DNA from 2 places in the Oceanobacillus sp. FSL W7-1293 genome. Region 1 is predicted to be linked to the other one. Evidence: riboswitches for the same ligand, from Rfam matches in the RefSeq annotation. Region 1 holds a riboswitch; the other holds the start of a gene.
The links. A riboswitch is a leader RNA that binds a small molecule or an ion and turns the genes downstream of it on or off. The one in region 1 is predicted to bind lysine.
Positions count from the first base shown of each region.

Region 2: it holds a riboswitch for lysine, as region 1 does, so the genes downstream of both, MKY65_RS17215 (Na+/H+ antiporter NhaC family protein) here and dapA (4-hydroxy-tetrahydrodipicolinate synthase) in region 1, are expected to answer to the same signal.

Region 1 is NZ_CP150212.1:2,284,338-2,291,889, reverse strand. Features, by position in the region: gene MKY65_RS11225 (DUF3189 family protein) at 1-316, opposite strand, end outside; gene MKY65_RS11220 (CAP domain-containing protein) at 727-1,821, opposite strand; gene MKY65_RS11215 (DUF819 family protein) at 2,089-3,315, opposite strand; gene dapA (4-hydroxy-tetrahydrodipicolinate synthase) at 3,487-4,368, opposite strand; lysine riboswitch at 4,608-4,788, opposite strand; gene cysK (cysteine synthase A) at 4,979-5,905, opposite strand; gene MKY65_RS11200 (PH domain-containing protein) at 5,909-6,334, opposite strand; gene MKY65_RS11195 (5'-3' exonuclease) at 6,635-7,531, opposite strand; gene MKY65_RS11190 (dynamin family protein) at 7,528-7,552, opposite strand, start outside.
Region 2 is NZ_CP150212.1:3,516,464-3,524,015, reverse strand. Features, by position in the region: gene MKY65_RS17235 (hypothetical protein) at 455-679, shown strand; gene MKY65_RS17230 (bifunctional UDP-sugar hydrolase/5'-nucleotidase) at 769-2,163, shown strand; gene MKY65_RS17225 (DUF1805 domain-containing protein) at 2,294-2,602, shown strand; gene yunB (sporulation protein YunB) at 2,747-3,544, shown strand; lysine riboswitch at 3,608-3,783, shown strand; gene MKY65_RS17215 (Na+/H+ antiporter NhaC family protein) at 4,057-5,619, shown strand; gene MKY65_RS17210 (sodium-dependent transporter) at 5,900-7,423, shown strand; gene MKY65_RS17205 (methionine/alanine import family NSS transporter small subunit) at 7,438-7,539, shown strand.

The DNA of each region.
Region 1 (7,552 bases):
CAGTAGGAGAGGTATTAGAAATAATAACCTTTTCACTTAGCTGATTTCTTTCTTGTAACAAAGCAGCAAACTCTTGTATTGCCGGCACAACATATTTACTATTTCTTCTTCCAATAGTGTATACCGGATTATTGTCTTCATCGATACCATGAAAAATAAGCTTACCGAGGTCATGCTTCGTTAATTTATTAAAATACCTGACGCTTTGTATCTCATCCTTGGTCAGCTTTCGATTTGAAGGTAGTTTTTTTAAATGATAGGCTGCTGTAAGTGAAGTGGTGTGCGTGCCTCCATAATCATTGTATATATAAATCAAATTACTTCTCTCCTTTCCGAAATACCGCGTAATCAATTGAAATCTGCATGCTTGCTTTTCTAATTTTGTTCTCTCCGTTTTGAAATACTTTCCTGTTATGGATAATCAAGCTTTATTATTATCTAAATCCAAAAAAGAATACATATTACATACCTAAACAAACATTCGAAAAACAAAATGGCTTATTCTCTGGTCATATAAAAAGAGGATGGACGTATAACCATTCACCCCATTAAATAAATGTATTGATTTGCTTAAGATTTCGTATAATTCAAATTCCAAATAACACCGATGTTTAAAAGATTAAGTGGTGTTCTTGGTTTTTCTTAATGAAAGCATTCCTTCTTTTTGATTACGCAATTGATTTTTAAAGATACATATGGATACAAGCACTTACTTAATCATCCCCATTAGTTATTGAAAAAATTCTCTGTATAAAACGGCTGATCACTTTCATTAAAGTCCACGCCAATTCCTAAATGGCTGAAATCTCCATGTAAAATATTTTCTCGATGCCCCTCCGAATTCAATAATCCCTGATGCGCAAAAACACTGCTGAATTGCCCATATGCAAGGTTCTCCCCTGCACTTAAGAATGAAATATCATCTTCCTTCATCCGGTCAAAAGGAGATTGTCCTTCTAAATTGGTATGGCTGAAAAATTGATTAGCAGCCATATCTGTACTATGCTTTCTCGCTGTTTCTCTTACTGCTTCATCCCATTCTAAAATAGACAGCTCATGCTTTACGCGAGTTGCATTGGTCAAATCAAATAATTGATACTCCAAGCCTTCTTTTAGAGCCTCACTGCCAGGTGTATAAAGGGTGCTTTTAGCAGATTCCATATCCTCATCTATTAACTGAATTGCCGTTACTTCTTCTGATTCATGCAGGTCATAAAAAATGGTTGCGTAGGTCCCTTCCATATGATATACATCATATTCGCCTTCGCTTTCAATTTTATAATTAAACCAGCCATTACGGATCATTTCTTCCGGCTCCCCTAATGTCTCGTTTACAAACGACTTGGGGTCTCCCAGGGCAATACCCTGCTGAGAGGATAGTAAATCCTGATTAGTAAAGAGTCCACGCACCATTTCCTGTTCATCATAAGCAACCATCATAAAGTTTTGATAGTTTTCATGATATGTGAACCATTCCACTCCATACTCATTCTCACTTTGCCGCTTAGCTTCACCATACATTTCTTCCACTTGTTCTCTAGTGTCGCCTATCTCTATATTGCCAACGGAGAATGATTGTTCCTCCGGGGTAGTGAGCTCCGGTGTTTCCACTTGTTCATACGAGGTGTCTGTTTCAGAATCAGTAAAGGATTGAAAAAAAGAAGTTGCTTCATCTGCTACTTGTCGGAAGTAAAAGTCATTATCTATCGCTTCTGAAACAAAATCGCTTGCAGAGGAAAACGTATCACTGACAGCATCGGGGATGGCATCGCGGACCGGGTCTTCCCATAAAGGTCTTGTCCAAATGGCTAACAGAATCATAAACAGCAATAATAATAATCGCTTGAAAATAGCTATCCCAACCTTTATAAATACTTTAATGCAGCAGAAGGATTACCGCTGCTATTCTATTCTTTACGAAATTAGCCTTGGCTAATCCTAAAAAAATCGTCAGCTCGCTGACTTATATAAATTATACTATCTCCAAATTACTTTCAACAAATCTAAACCTTTTTTATTCAGATATACATCAACATAAATAAAAAAATCTGCTTCTGTAATTATGACAGAAGCAGATTTTTAGCCGCCCTACATCAAGGTGCCAAACCATACAGCAAGGAAAGTTCCAACATAGTTCCCAATAATATAACCTAATGTTCCAACGATTAATATCGGACCGACTAATTGTCTCCAGCCCTTCGCAATCGCAAATGCCGCGGCCGTCGTCGGCCCGCCGATGTTTGCATTGCTTGCCAGCAGGATTTCTTCTAAACTCATCCGGAATAATTTCCCGAAAACAAGAGACAGCATTAAATTAATCGCCACAATAATAAATGCAAATACAAGCAGTAATGGTGCCGTTTGAATAATAAGGGCGATAGAAGCTGGTATTCCGATTACGACAAAAAAGATGTGAATCAGATATGTCCCTATTTCCTGGCTGCCATTTAACCCTGAGAAATAGTTTGGAAATACAGCTAAAGCGACAAAAGTAAGGGTCGTTAATACTAAATACTGATCTCCGATAATTCCATTCAACAGGTTATTGAAGAAAGAAGCCTCTTCCCCACTTGGAATAATCCCGGCAAAAAATTCGGCAATTTTTAAGGAAACTATAACTAATAGAAAAGCTGTTCCAATCGAAAGCGCCATGTCCTTCAAAGAAACTTCTTTCCTTTTCCAGAAACTTTCTGCCAATGTTTTCTCATCATCAGCCAGCTGGTTCTTTTCTACCTCATCAATATGTGGTGTCGGATAACGTTTACGGATAAAATGAAGAACAGGTATTATCATAAGTATAATAAACAGCAGAGCCATCATTAAATTATCCGCAACAACCGCTGCAGAAATAATTTCTCCAGGTGTTTCGAATTTAGCAGCCATTGCCGCAAAATTTACGCCTCCCCCAATATATGTAGCACTAAAAATACCGCTCAATTGATCTAACAGAGGTATGTGATTCCGTAAAGTAAAAAATGCGATAATCGTTCCGGCAACCGTACCAATGGAGCTCAACAGGAAAATTAGCAACAATCTGCTGCTTTCCTTCCATATTTTTTTAAGGTTAACGTGAAATAACAAAAGCGGTATGGCTAATGGTACAATAACAGACCAAACTGCGTCATATACCGGTGACTCTGTTGGAATAATTCCGAAGTTGGATAAAGCCATCGCCCCGACTAATGCGATGATTGCCCCTGTCACCTTGGAAGCCCAGCTGTAACGCTGTTCTAAAAAAATACTGACAGATGCCCAGATAATGATAATTCCCCAAAGCGTAATGCTGTCATCTGCTTGAATCAATGTTTCTTTCATCCACTCCCCGCCCCTTCTCTTTTTTCAAGTTGATATATATCATATTTTACCACTTCATTTTAAACATTTGTTAGGTATTGTGGAGTGTTTTTTGAAATTAGCTTATCATGCTGCCGAAAAATTCCCGTCAAAAAACCTCTCTAACCATTGTCAGAGAGGTTTTCAACAGGATTATTTCACTTGCTCTAATAACGCTAGTTTATGGTTCAACGCTTGCAGCTGCTCATCATTTAATGGAAGCAGCGGCAAGCGGACGCCGCCGACATGGACACCATTCCGATTTAATGCTGCTTTTACAGGAGCTGGACTCGGTGCCGCAAACATTTCCTGCATGACCGGCAGGATTCGCTGATGAATCGAAGCAGCTTTTTTCACGGCTCCCTGCTCATATGCAGCAATCATTTCTTGCATTTCATTGCCGATAACATGCCCGGAAACCGAAACAATGCCTATAGCTCCAACTGCAAGAGACGGAAGGGTCAAAGCGTCTTCCCCGCTGTATACAGAAAAGCTTGCATCTGTTTGGGCCGCCATTTCAGTTATCTTATCCATATTGCCGCTTGCATCTTTGATTGCCACAATATTATCAACCGCTGACAAACGAATAACGGTTTCTGCTGCCAAATCAACAGAAGTTCTGCCAGGCACATTATATAGCATGACCGGCAGCTGAACGGAATCAGCCACTGTTTTAAAATGCTCATATAAACCGTCCTGAGAAGGTTTATTATAATAAGGCGTTACAAGCATAATCGCATCCACACCAGTTTTTTCAGCTGCTTGTGATAACGCAATAGACCCTTTCGTCTGATTAGACCCGGTGCCCGCAATTACTGAAATTCTTCCATTTACTTTTTGTACCGTATGTGAAAATAATGCCAGTTTTTCTTCATCTGATAAAGTCGGTGACTCTCCAGTTGTTCCAGCTACCACCAATCCGTCTGAACCGTTTTCGATAAGATGCTCGATTAACTGATCTAATGCCTCGTAATCAATTTCCTGCTGTTCGTTAAATGGCGTTACCATCGCCGTAACCACTTTTCCAAAATTCATAACAACACACCCTTTATATAATATCAACATTCTTTGATGAAAAATAGACGGATAGCACCGGAGTAAAGTGCCAAAAAAACTAGAGGGTGGAAAGTAATAAAGATAAGCAGAATCCCTGTTATTGTTTATTTCCATTTTTCCTGATTCCTTTTTTCTTATCACCATGCATTACTTAAACTATTTCCACAAAATAAAAAGCACCAACGGAGACCGCTGCTGCTTAAACACTTAATGTCCTCTCAGCTGATAGCCCTCCACATAGTTTCCTATATGACAGCACTGGATTTATTTAATCCCAGTACCAGTATAATAAGAATAAGGCTTATTATACTTCGGCAAATTCCCCTTTCCATATGCTTCATCGTCAGCCTATTCTGTCTCAGCATATTTACTAATGGTTTTTGCACCTCTACCGTTCACCTATGAATAATGAATTTGTCTGTATTATAGCAAGAATAACAGAGAAACACAATTGAAAAATAGAGGTTTTTTCAAAAGAGCCAAAAAAGCTTTACAGCGTGCGCATCCTCCATGGTGTTAAAAAATCATGATGAAGCTTCTTTACTGGTAAACTATGCAAAATAAAAAAATAGGTGATTCCCCCGCCCCTCTATTCTTCCTCTTGCAGAAAGTCCATGGACAGGTATCTTTCTCCGGTGTCAGGTGCGATACAAACCACCTTTTGCTCAGGATTCAGACGCTTGGCGACTTCTGTGGCTGCATAAACAGCTGCTGCTCCAGACGGTCCGAGGAACAAGCCTTCCTTCTGGGCAAGCTCTTTTAACAAACTTAATGCCTGCTCATCATTGATCTGAATGATTTCATCATAAACCGATGTGTTTAAGATTTCAGGCACAAAACCCGGACTCGTTCCCACCAATTTATGCGAACCAGGCTCTCCGCCGGATAGTACAGGAGAACCTTTAGGCTCCACAACTGCAATATGCAAATCCGGAATATAAGATCTTAGCGATTCTCCTGTACCTGTTACAGTTCCTCCTGTACCCGCAGTACAAACAAACGCATCCAATTGATGATTCAAATCATTTAAAATCTCCAAAGCTGTTGTATTACGATGCGCATCCGGATTTGCTATATTTTTAAATTGCTGTGGAATAAAACTGTTTGGTATTTCTTGTTGCAATTCTAATGCTTTTTGAATAGCACCCGGCATTTTTTCACTGCTTGGCGTTAAAACTACCTTGGCTCCATATGCTTTCAAAAGATTTCGTCTTTCCTGCGTACTATTATCCGGCATTACCAGAATCGCCTGATATCCCTTTGCAGAGGCAGCCATGGCCAATCCGATTCCTGTATTTCCGCTTGTCGGCTCAATAATCGTATCTCCGGCCTTTATCAGTCCTTCCTGCTCAGCAATATGAATCATATGCACTGCAGCCCGGTCCTTCACACTGCCGCTTGGATTAAACATTTCCAGTTTCACATATATCTTTGCAGCATTTTCAGGCTGCAGTTTATTTAGTGTTATCATAGGAGTATCTCCCACGAGCTCTGTAATATTATCCGCTACTCTCATTCTTTATTCTCCTTCCTCATCCTTTAATAAACGTTTATCTACTGAAATATTTGGATTTAACTTCGCCAATTCTTCTACAAAAGCAAGCTTATCCTTGGGCGAAATAGCTATCAGATCATATTTTCCGCTTCGAATCTGGATACGGTCCAATGATAATGCCGGTGCAATTAGCGGCATCTTAGATTGAAGAATCAATTCCATATTTTCTATATAAATCGTTTGCCGGATAGGGCCATAATAAACAATTAACCGGTCTCTATCAATTTTATACCCCGTGCGGAACCAGAACCAGAGCAATATACCGCATAACAGCAGCATAATCGCTACATTGATTACCTGGCCCCTGAATAGGGGAATGAGCACCCCGCTAATCACAATAGCCCAGAGAACGATCGCCATCCATTTATCCTTCTTTGATTTAAAATACATTCAATTCCCCCATTCATTCGAACAATATTCCTTCTTTTATTATAGCTTTTGTATGACTTTATACCAAACTTCAGCAATCCGTTTCTGCTAATTATTTAACAATAAGGAAAACTTATACTGACTCCACATTAGTTCTTTATTAAGAACAACATGTTTTTTGCTCCCTTGAACAATCTATATATGCTTACAGGCTGTGAATATTCTTTTTCAAACAAGAATTATAAAAACAGCGAAAAGAGGGGTATCCACCGTACCCCTAACAGGTATACAAGATACCCCCCATTTCATTCTGAAGATAAATTAAAACGATATAGATGTTTGATCCTTTATAGGTGCCAGTAACCGGTCTACATGCTTCCATTCCAGCTTATCTAGTGCTGATGTCACTTTCTCTTCTTTAAAATTCCATTTAGAATCCTCTAAATCACAGCTAATTGGCACGTCACATTTAATCTCGGCAAGCGTCCGGGATAAATAGAGCATATCCATATCTGTCTGTAATTTATTTTGCACCCCTTTTGGAAGCTTTTCTATATTATTTACTAATTCATCAATGGTTCCGAATTCCTGTAATAATTTCAAGGCTGTTTTTTCTCCGATTCCTTTTACCCCTGGATAATTATCCGAGGAGTCTCCCATTAACCCTTTTAAATCTATAATTTGCGCAGGAGTAAGTGCTTTTTTCTCATAGAAGTTATCTTTATCAAAGACTTCATAGTTCCCCTGGCCTTTCCGCATAATAATTACGCGGATATTCTCCTTGACTAATTGCAGCAAATCCTGATCTCCTGACAGAATAAACACGTCATTTTCCGGATTATACATATTGGCAAGCGTCCCCATGCAATCATCCGCTTCAAAGTTTTCTAAACCGATATTAGGAATATCAAAGGATTCTACTACTTCTTTTACTAAATCAAACTGCGGAATCAGTTCCACCGGCGGCTCATCCCGATTGGCTTTATAGCCGTTATACATTTCTGTGCGGAAGGTTTTGCTCCCCATGTCCCAGCAGCAAACCACATGAGACGGCTCAAATGTATGAATAGCATCTGTTAAATAACGTAAAAACTGATAAACTCCGTTTGTCGGAACTCCTTTTGAATTATACATAAAATTTCCGCGGAAAGAAGTGGCGAAGAAGCCCCTAAACAGGAGCGCCATGCCATCTACTAATAAAACTTTTTTTGTTGTCATGCTTCATTTCCTTCCTCTCTG
Region 2 (7,552 bases), 1.2 Mb from region 1:
ATGTGTTTTAGATTAGTTGTAATCGTAAAGTCTTTGATGCTTTTATTGTAGAGAAGTAATCTTAAAAATTAATAAGATACCAACTAAGATAATTAAATTAATTAACAAACTAATTTAATTTTAACTTTGGAAGATTGCTTTGGCAATAGGGAAAGAGTATATTTGGAGGAAACCCTTTCGTAAACCTATTTAAAAAAACGTTTTATCTTGCACTTTAAGAAAGTATAAAGAATTTAAAGGTATAAAGTATAAGCGCAGTGCTTTTGATGGGGCGAGTAATCGCAGTCCCAACTAAGGTTGTCACCTAAAGGCTTGATGACAACCAAGTTTTCTTTAGAAACATGGATTCTTCTATATAAAATAAAATCAATGCGTTTGTAAAAAGCTCCTTCGCTTTCATCTATCCAGCAATGTGATATGATTACAGTAGAAAGTTGGTTTGCTGGTGGTATTCGTGATTCTTTTTTTTCGGCAGTTAAAAGGAAAAAAGCCGCGAAATGTAGATGCTTCTGAAAAAGAATTTCGCCAGGCGGAAATGGGAACGGAAATATATACATATAAATTTCAAATCATACCTGCTGTTGCGCTTGGCAACATAGAGAGGGCATATGTACTTTTCTTTATACCGGGGGAATGGATTGGGGCAAACTGGGTGCGTTCACCAATCAAAAAATTTTAAGTTCGCTCTTAGAGCTGCTTTTGAGAATCTTATTAATTGTTATGGGGATTCGCATGATTTTACAAGGAATTGGTTAGGGGCGATGAAGTATGTCTGAAGAGAAAGTTTACTTTTACTATACAAATGATTTACATAGTCATTTTGAACAGTGGCCTAGAGTGACAGCATTTTTAAAAGAAAAACAGGGCCTGCGAAAAGAGAATAATGAAGCTGTCTTTACAATGGATATAGGAGATCATGTTGACCGGTCCCATCCAATTACAGAAGCTTCAAACGGGCTGGCCAATGTGGAACTGCTGAATGAAGCAGGCTATGATATCGTGACGCTGGGAAACAATGAGGGGATAACGCTTTCCCATCAAGAATTATATCAATTATATGATAAGGCCGATTTTCAAGTGGTCTGCAGCAATTTATTCAGCAGAGATGAATTGACGCCATTTTGGCTGAAGCGTACACATTCCTTTATGACGGAAAGCGGGATACGGATAGGTGTCTTAGGTTTAACAGCACCGTTTAATGCCTTTTACGACCTGCTTGGCTGGCATGTAGAAAATGAATTTGACATCATTGAACGCTATATAGAAGATTTGAAAAAAGAATCGGATATCATTGTGCTTCTTTCTCATTTAGGAATTTCCGTTGATCAGGAGATTTCCCGGCGTTATCCGGAAATTGATGTAATTATCGGCGGCCATACGCATCATCTGTTAAAAGAGGGCGATCTGGTAAATCAGACCTTGATTACAGCAGCTGGAAAGCATTGTTACTATATCGGCGAGGTAGAGATTATTTGGGATCATGAGAAGCAAAAAGTTATCTCAAAAGATGCAGCGGCAATCAGCCTGCAGGATACAGTAAAGGATTTGGAGACGGAAGAACATTTACAGCAATTATTAGAGCAGGCTAATCATTATCTGGGGCAGGCAGTAGCACGTGTTGAAAAACCGTTGGAAGTAAACTGGTTTTCAGAAACCCCTATTATTGATTCATTGACAAAGGTGCTAAGAAGATGGACCAATGCAGATATCGCCATGCTGAATGCTGGCGTGTTGTTAGATTCGCTTCCTGCCGGGGCAATCACAAAAGGGGATATTCACCGAATTTGCCCTCATCCAATCAATCCTGTCCTTGTGGATTTAAAGGGGGATCAAATCATAGAAACGGTCAGAGCGGCATTATCTCCTGCTTTTACAGAATTAAAATTAAAGGGTTTTGGTTTCCGCGGGGAAATCTTAGGGAAAATGATTTTTTCAGGCATTCAGGTCGAGACTGCATTCCATCGAAATGGAGAGGTGTATGTAAAGCGGGTATATACAGAAGATGGTTACCCCGTTCACCCTGACAAGGTATACTATGTTGCTACTGCAGATACTTTTACTTTTGGCCAGCTCCTGCCGGAAATTGCCCGTTCTGCAAAAAAACAATATTTTGTCCCGGAATTTTTGCGTGACTTATTAGTGTATGCAGTTAAACAGCATTGATTCATTTTCCATTCTATGACGGAGAACCGTCGGTAAAATCTCCCGCTGAGTGAAGTTCCGTTTTATTTGTGACGTTCTTTTGCCCCTCTGCATACACTTATCACGAGAGAAAAACAGAGGGGGCATTTTTATGATTACGGTAGAACCTCTTGAGGTGGATGGAATTATTTTTACAGCAGTAAGTGTGGAATTGCCGCAAACAACCTTATTAACAATCAGCAATGATGTAGGGTATATTATGTGTGCAGCGCTCGATGTGGATATTTTTAATGAAATACCTAAGCTGAAAGAAAGAAACGTTATCGCCGGCCGGGCAATGGGAGTAAGAACCATTGATCAATTGCTGAACGCTCCGTTGCAGAAAATAACAGATGCATCGAAGGAGCACGGCTGGGAAGTCGGGATGACCGGAAAAGAAGCATTGCTTAAAATATCATAATACAAGAAAAGACACTTCTTTTGTTCGTACTGACTTATAGTACAGAACGAAAGAAGTGTTTTTTTGTAGGTAAAACCAATCTGTTTTCCTTTGTTCTAATTCCCTTCCATAATTGCATAAATTATTACGAAGGGGGTTGTTGCATTGAAATTTAAAAAACGATATCGATTTCGAAAGCGAACGGGAAGAAAAAGAAGAATGCCTCCCTCTCGGCGCTCCATTCTGATGCTGACGTTAATTTTATTCTTTGCAGTGGTGGGCTTCAGTTTTTATTTAATTAACGTCAAAATTGAACCGATTGTTATTGATATTGCCAAACGAAAAGCGGATGAATTTGCTACGAGAGCGATTAACTCCGCTGTGTATTATGTAGAGGAATATGGATTTGAGGATATGCTGAATATCACCTATGACAATGAAGGAAATTTGGTAACGTATAATCGAAATCCTGCAGTTATCAGTGAAATTAACAGGGTAGCTACGGACAGAGTAGAGGAGTTTTTTACGTATGTGAACCGGGGAGAACAGCTTGATTTTGAGCATAATCTGCATGAGCCCTATGACTATGAGGGCGGTGCTGATGGCAGGGTGCAGGTCGATCCTACGCTGATTGAAATTCCATTAGGACAAATAACAGGAAATTCTGTACTGGCCAATTTAGGTCCCAAAATTCCAATCAATATGGAAGTAGTTGGTGCAGTCCGGACAAATGTGGTCAGCGAAGAAGAAGAGTTTGGCATTAATGGAGCTTGGGTATCCCTGTATATTAACGTAGAAGCCGACGTGCAAATCATTGTACCATTTACATCTGAAGTAAGAACTGTACATACTGAACTCTATTTGGATGGGGGCGCAATAATGGGGAAAGTGCCCGATTTCTATGGCGGGGACGGAAATACTCCTGATATTGCCGTTCCAAAAGATGATTTGCAGAGCGACTGAATATGTAGTATAGTACAAATTAGTTGAGAAGCTATTTATAATTGAATAAAAACCTTATCAGATCGGTGAGGTAGAGGTGCAGATTAGATGAGTATCCGGCAGGAGAATGACAACGAAGATTGCTGGAAAAAGGATAGTTTGCCGAAGTGTATAAAGAGGTCATGCTTTATATTGCTGGCGTACTACTGAAAAAGTAATATGCTGTCATGTAATGATTTACATGGAGAACTACTGATCGAAATGGAGGATAACGTGAATTGGTGAAACAATGATAGGTTATTTTCTATCATTGTTTTTTTGCGTTTTTAGAGGGTAATTTGTATATGTTTTTACTGTGAAACAGTACTTGAGTATGATAGATATCCCTGTGCCTTACTTTCCTATTTCGAATCGGTTATATGCACGTAATTATTTCAAAAGGAACTGCAGTTTCCATTATTCATTACGCGTCGTTGACCTTATTCAAAATGTTTAAATACTCAGCTCGAAAATAAATCGTTGGAGGTCTTAACATGGAAGGTACGTTTTGGTCACTGATACCTGCAATTGTCATGCTGATATTAGTGTTGTTAACAAGAAAAGTTCTCATCTCAATAGGGACAGGGATTGTTGTGGGAGCATTATTATTAAATGATTTCCATATATGGGAAGCAATAAAAGAGGTATGGACGGTATTCTATACTATTTTTTATGCAGATGGCGCATTGGAAACGGGGAATTTATTATTAATCAGTTTTCTTCTCTTTCTGGGTGTGCTTACTGCGTTTCTCCAAGCTTCTGGCGGGGCTAAAGCTTTTGGAGATTGGATGCTGCGTCGGGTGAAAACACGTACCGGTGCGGAAATCATGACTGCTATAATTGGATTGATTATTTTTATAGATGACTATTTTAACAGTTTAGCAGTTGGACAGATTGCAAGACCTGTAACAGACAGGCAAAAAATTTCCCGGGCGAAACTGGCATATTACATTGATTCCAGTTCTGCTCCCGTTACCGTAATCGCACCTATATCAAGCTGGGGAGCCTATATTATTGGTATTTTAGGCGGGTTATTTGCAGCAAATGGAATTACAAATTTGCAGCCGATTGAAGCATTTATACAAATGATACCATTAAACTTTTACGCGATTGCTTCGATTGTTCTCGTGTTTATCGTGGCTTATTTTCATTTTGATATCGGTCCGATGCGTACGCACGAAAGAAGAGCAATGGAAAAAGGAGAATTGCTGGACCCGAAAAGAAATCAAGTATCTGGCGATTTAGGTGATATATTTAATCCGCATAAAGATGGAAAAGTATTTCATTTGATTATCCCAATTGTTGTCTTATTTATCGTTACAGTTATTTCTATGATTGGAACGGGGATAATGGAAACAGAAGAAAGTGCATCTATTATTGACGCCTTTGCAAATACGGATGTTAATTTGTCCTTAATTATAGGTGGTATTGCAGCAGTACTTACTTCTGTTATCTTTCACTTTATGCAAAGGAAACCGCGTTCTGATATGGGACATATTTTTATGGAAGGTTTTAAAACCATGATCCCGGCAATCAATATTCTTATTCTTGCCTGGATGATCGGCTCCATTATCAGTGCATTGGAGACAGGGAGTTATTTAGCAGGTCTGGTTAATAATTCATCCATTTCTGCGGGGCTGCTTCCGGCTATTTTATTCCTGATTGCAGGCTTAATGGCTTTAGCAACAGGTTCATCGTGGGGAACCTTTGGTATTATGCTTCCGATTGCTGCAGAAATTATGGTAAATACAGATATGGCTTTATTATTGCCTGCACTAGCAGCTGTACTTGCCGGGGCCGTATTTGGAGATCATTGTTCACCAATCTCAGATACAACTGTTTTATCGGCAACTGGAGCAGGAGCACACCATATCGACCATGTTATTACGCAGATGCCATATGCTTTGATAGCAGCGTTTACTGCTTTATTCGGTTTCTTCGTTATTGGACTGACCCATTCTACGTGGCTAGCTTTAGCTGTAACGCTTGTTCTTTTGGCCGGAATTGTCTGGATTACTCATTCCCTGATCAATAAAGATAAAAAGAAGGCATCTTAACAGAAGGCTTGGAATACATTTTAGTATTCCAAGCTTTTTATCACGCAACTAATCATTCAGTGGCAGAAAAGAAAAAAATCCCACTGAATGAAGTTTCGTTTTATGATGTAATAAGGGTATTGCAATTAAATCCTGCCATTACCATAATTAGATATTTGACAAAAATGTCAGAAAAGTTATAATACAAGTTAAATAGTCTGAAAGTAATGATTTTTGTTATTATTCTTATTTAATATGCTTTCGTTCTATTGTTATTCATTAAAAAAGGGGGTTATGATGAATGGAGAGTCGATCGCAATGGGGAACAAGAGCCGGGTTTATTTTAGCAGCTGTCGGGTCAGCAATCGGATTAGGAAATATATGGCGCTTTCCAGCTGTTGCTTATGAAAATGGGGGCGGTGCATTTTTTATTCCTTATTTATTTGCTTTACTGACTGCCGGTATTCCAATTTTAATTATGGAATTTACTATGGGTCAAAAGTATCGGGGTTCTGCACCTTTGACATTCCGAAAGATGAATAAGAAAACGGAGTTTATTGGATGGTGGGCAGTACTTGTTGCTTTTGTTATTTCAACATATTATTCCGTAATTATTGCCTGGGCAATATCCTATTCTATTTTTTCTTTTAATTTGTCTTGGGGAGAAGATACAGAAGGGTTTCTATTTGGTGAGCATCTGCAATTGGCGGAGATTCCTGGGGAAATAGGCGGGTTGGTACCCGGAGTAGTCATTCCGTTAGTGATTGTTTGGATATTGGTGCTGGGAATTTTATTCCGCGGTGTGAAAAAAGGTATAGAGGTTGCAAACCGGATTTTTATTCCTTTGCTTTTCATCGTATTTATTATTATTGTAATAAGAGCAGTCACGCTGCCCGGAGCGATGGATGGATTGAATGCCTTCTTTACACCTGATTTCAGTCAAATTTTGTCACCAAGTGTATGGATTGCAGCATATGGACAAATTTTCTTCAGTTTATCGATTGCTTTTGCAATTATGATTACGTATTCAAGTTATCTCCCTAAAAAATCTGATATTACCAATAATGCATTTATTGTTGGTTTTGGAAATTCCGGCTTTGAATTATTAGCGGGAATTGGGGTATTTGGAATATTAGGATTTATGGCATTTTCTGCCGGTGTCAGTGTGGATGATGTCGTAGCTGGCGGGGTCGGTCTTGCGTTTGTTGTCTTCCCGGCCATTATCAATGAATTGCCGGCATTTAATGGATTGTTCGGAGCGCTCTTCTTTATCTCTCTGACGCTTGCCGGAATTACATCTCTTATGTCCATTACAGAAGCGTATGTAGCAGCATTGGTAGATAAGTTTAAAATCACACGATCAAGAGCAGTTCTTTTTGGAGGCGGACTCGCGGCATTGATTTCCTTGTTATATGCTTCTAGAGGAGGCTTGTACTTCTTAGATAATGTCGATTATTTCATTAATCAGTTTGGAGTTGCCATGATTGGTCTTGTCGAAGTTGTCCTGATTGCCTGGATTCTTCGTAAAACCAATATGCTTAAAAATCATGCCAATGAAATTTCAGATATCCGTTTAGGTTCCTGGTGGACAATCAGCTTAGCTATGATTACACCAGTAGTTATGGGCTATATGATGTTTGGGCTGTTTAAGCAGAATTTATTAAGAGAGTTTGATACAGATACTGGGAACTACGAAAATTACTCTAATGCCTTTATCAATAATACAGGCTGGGCCGTAGTAGTAGGTGTGTTAGTTCTTGGAATTATCCTGGCAGCTTTGAAATGGAAGTCAGAAAATTCTCTATCTGATTATGAAGATAAATAGGGGGGAAGATGCGTATGGGTACTTCAGCTATCATTGTAATGATCATCGGTATTGTTGTTATATGGGGCGGGTTAGCAGCTAGTATTTGGAATGCTGTGCAAAAAAGTAAAGGGTAAGTGAAGTGTCATT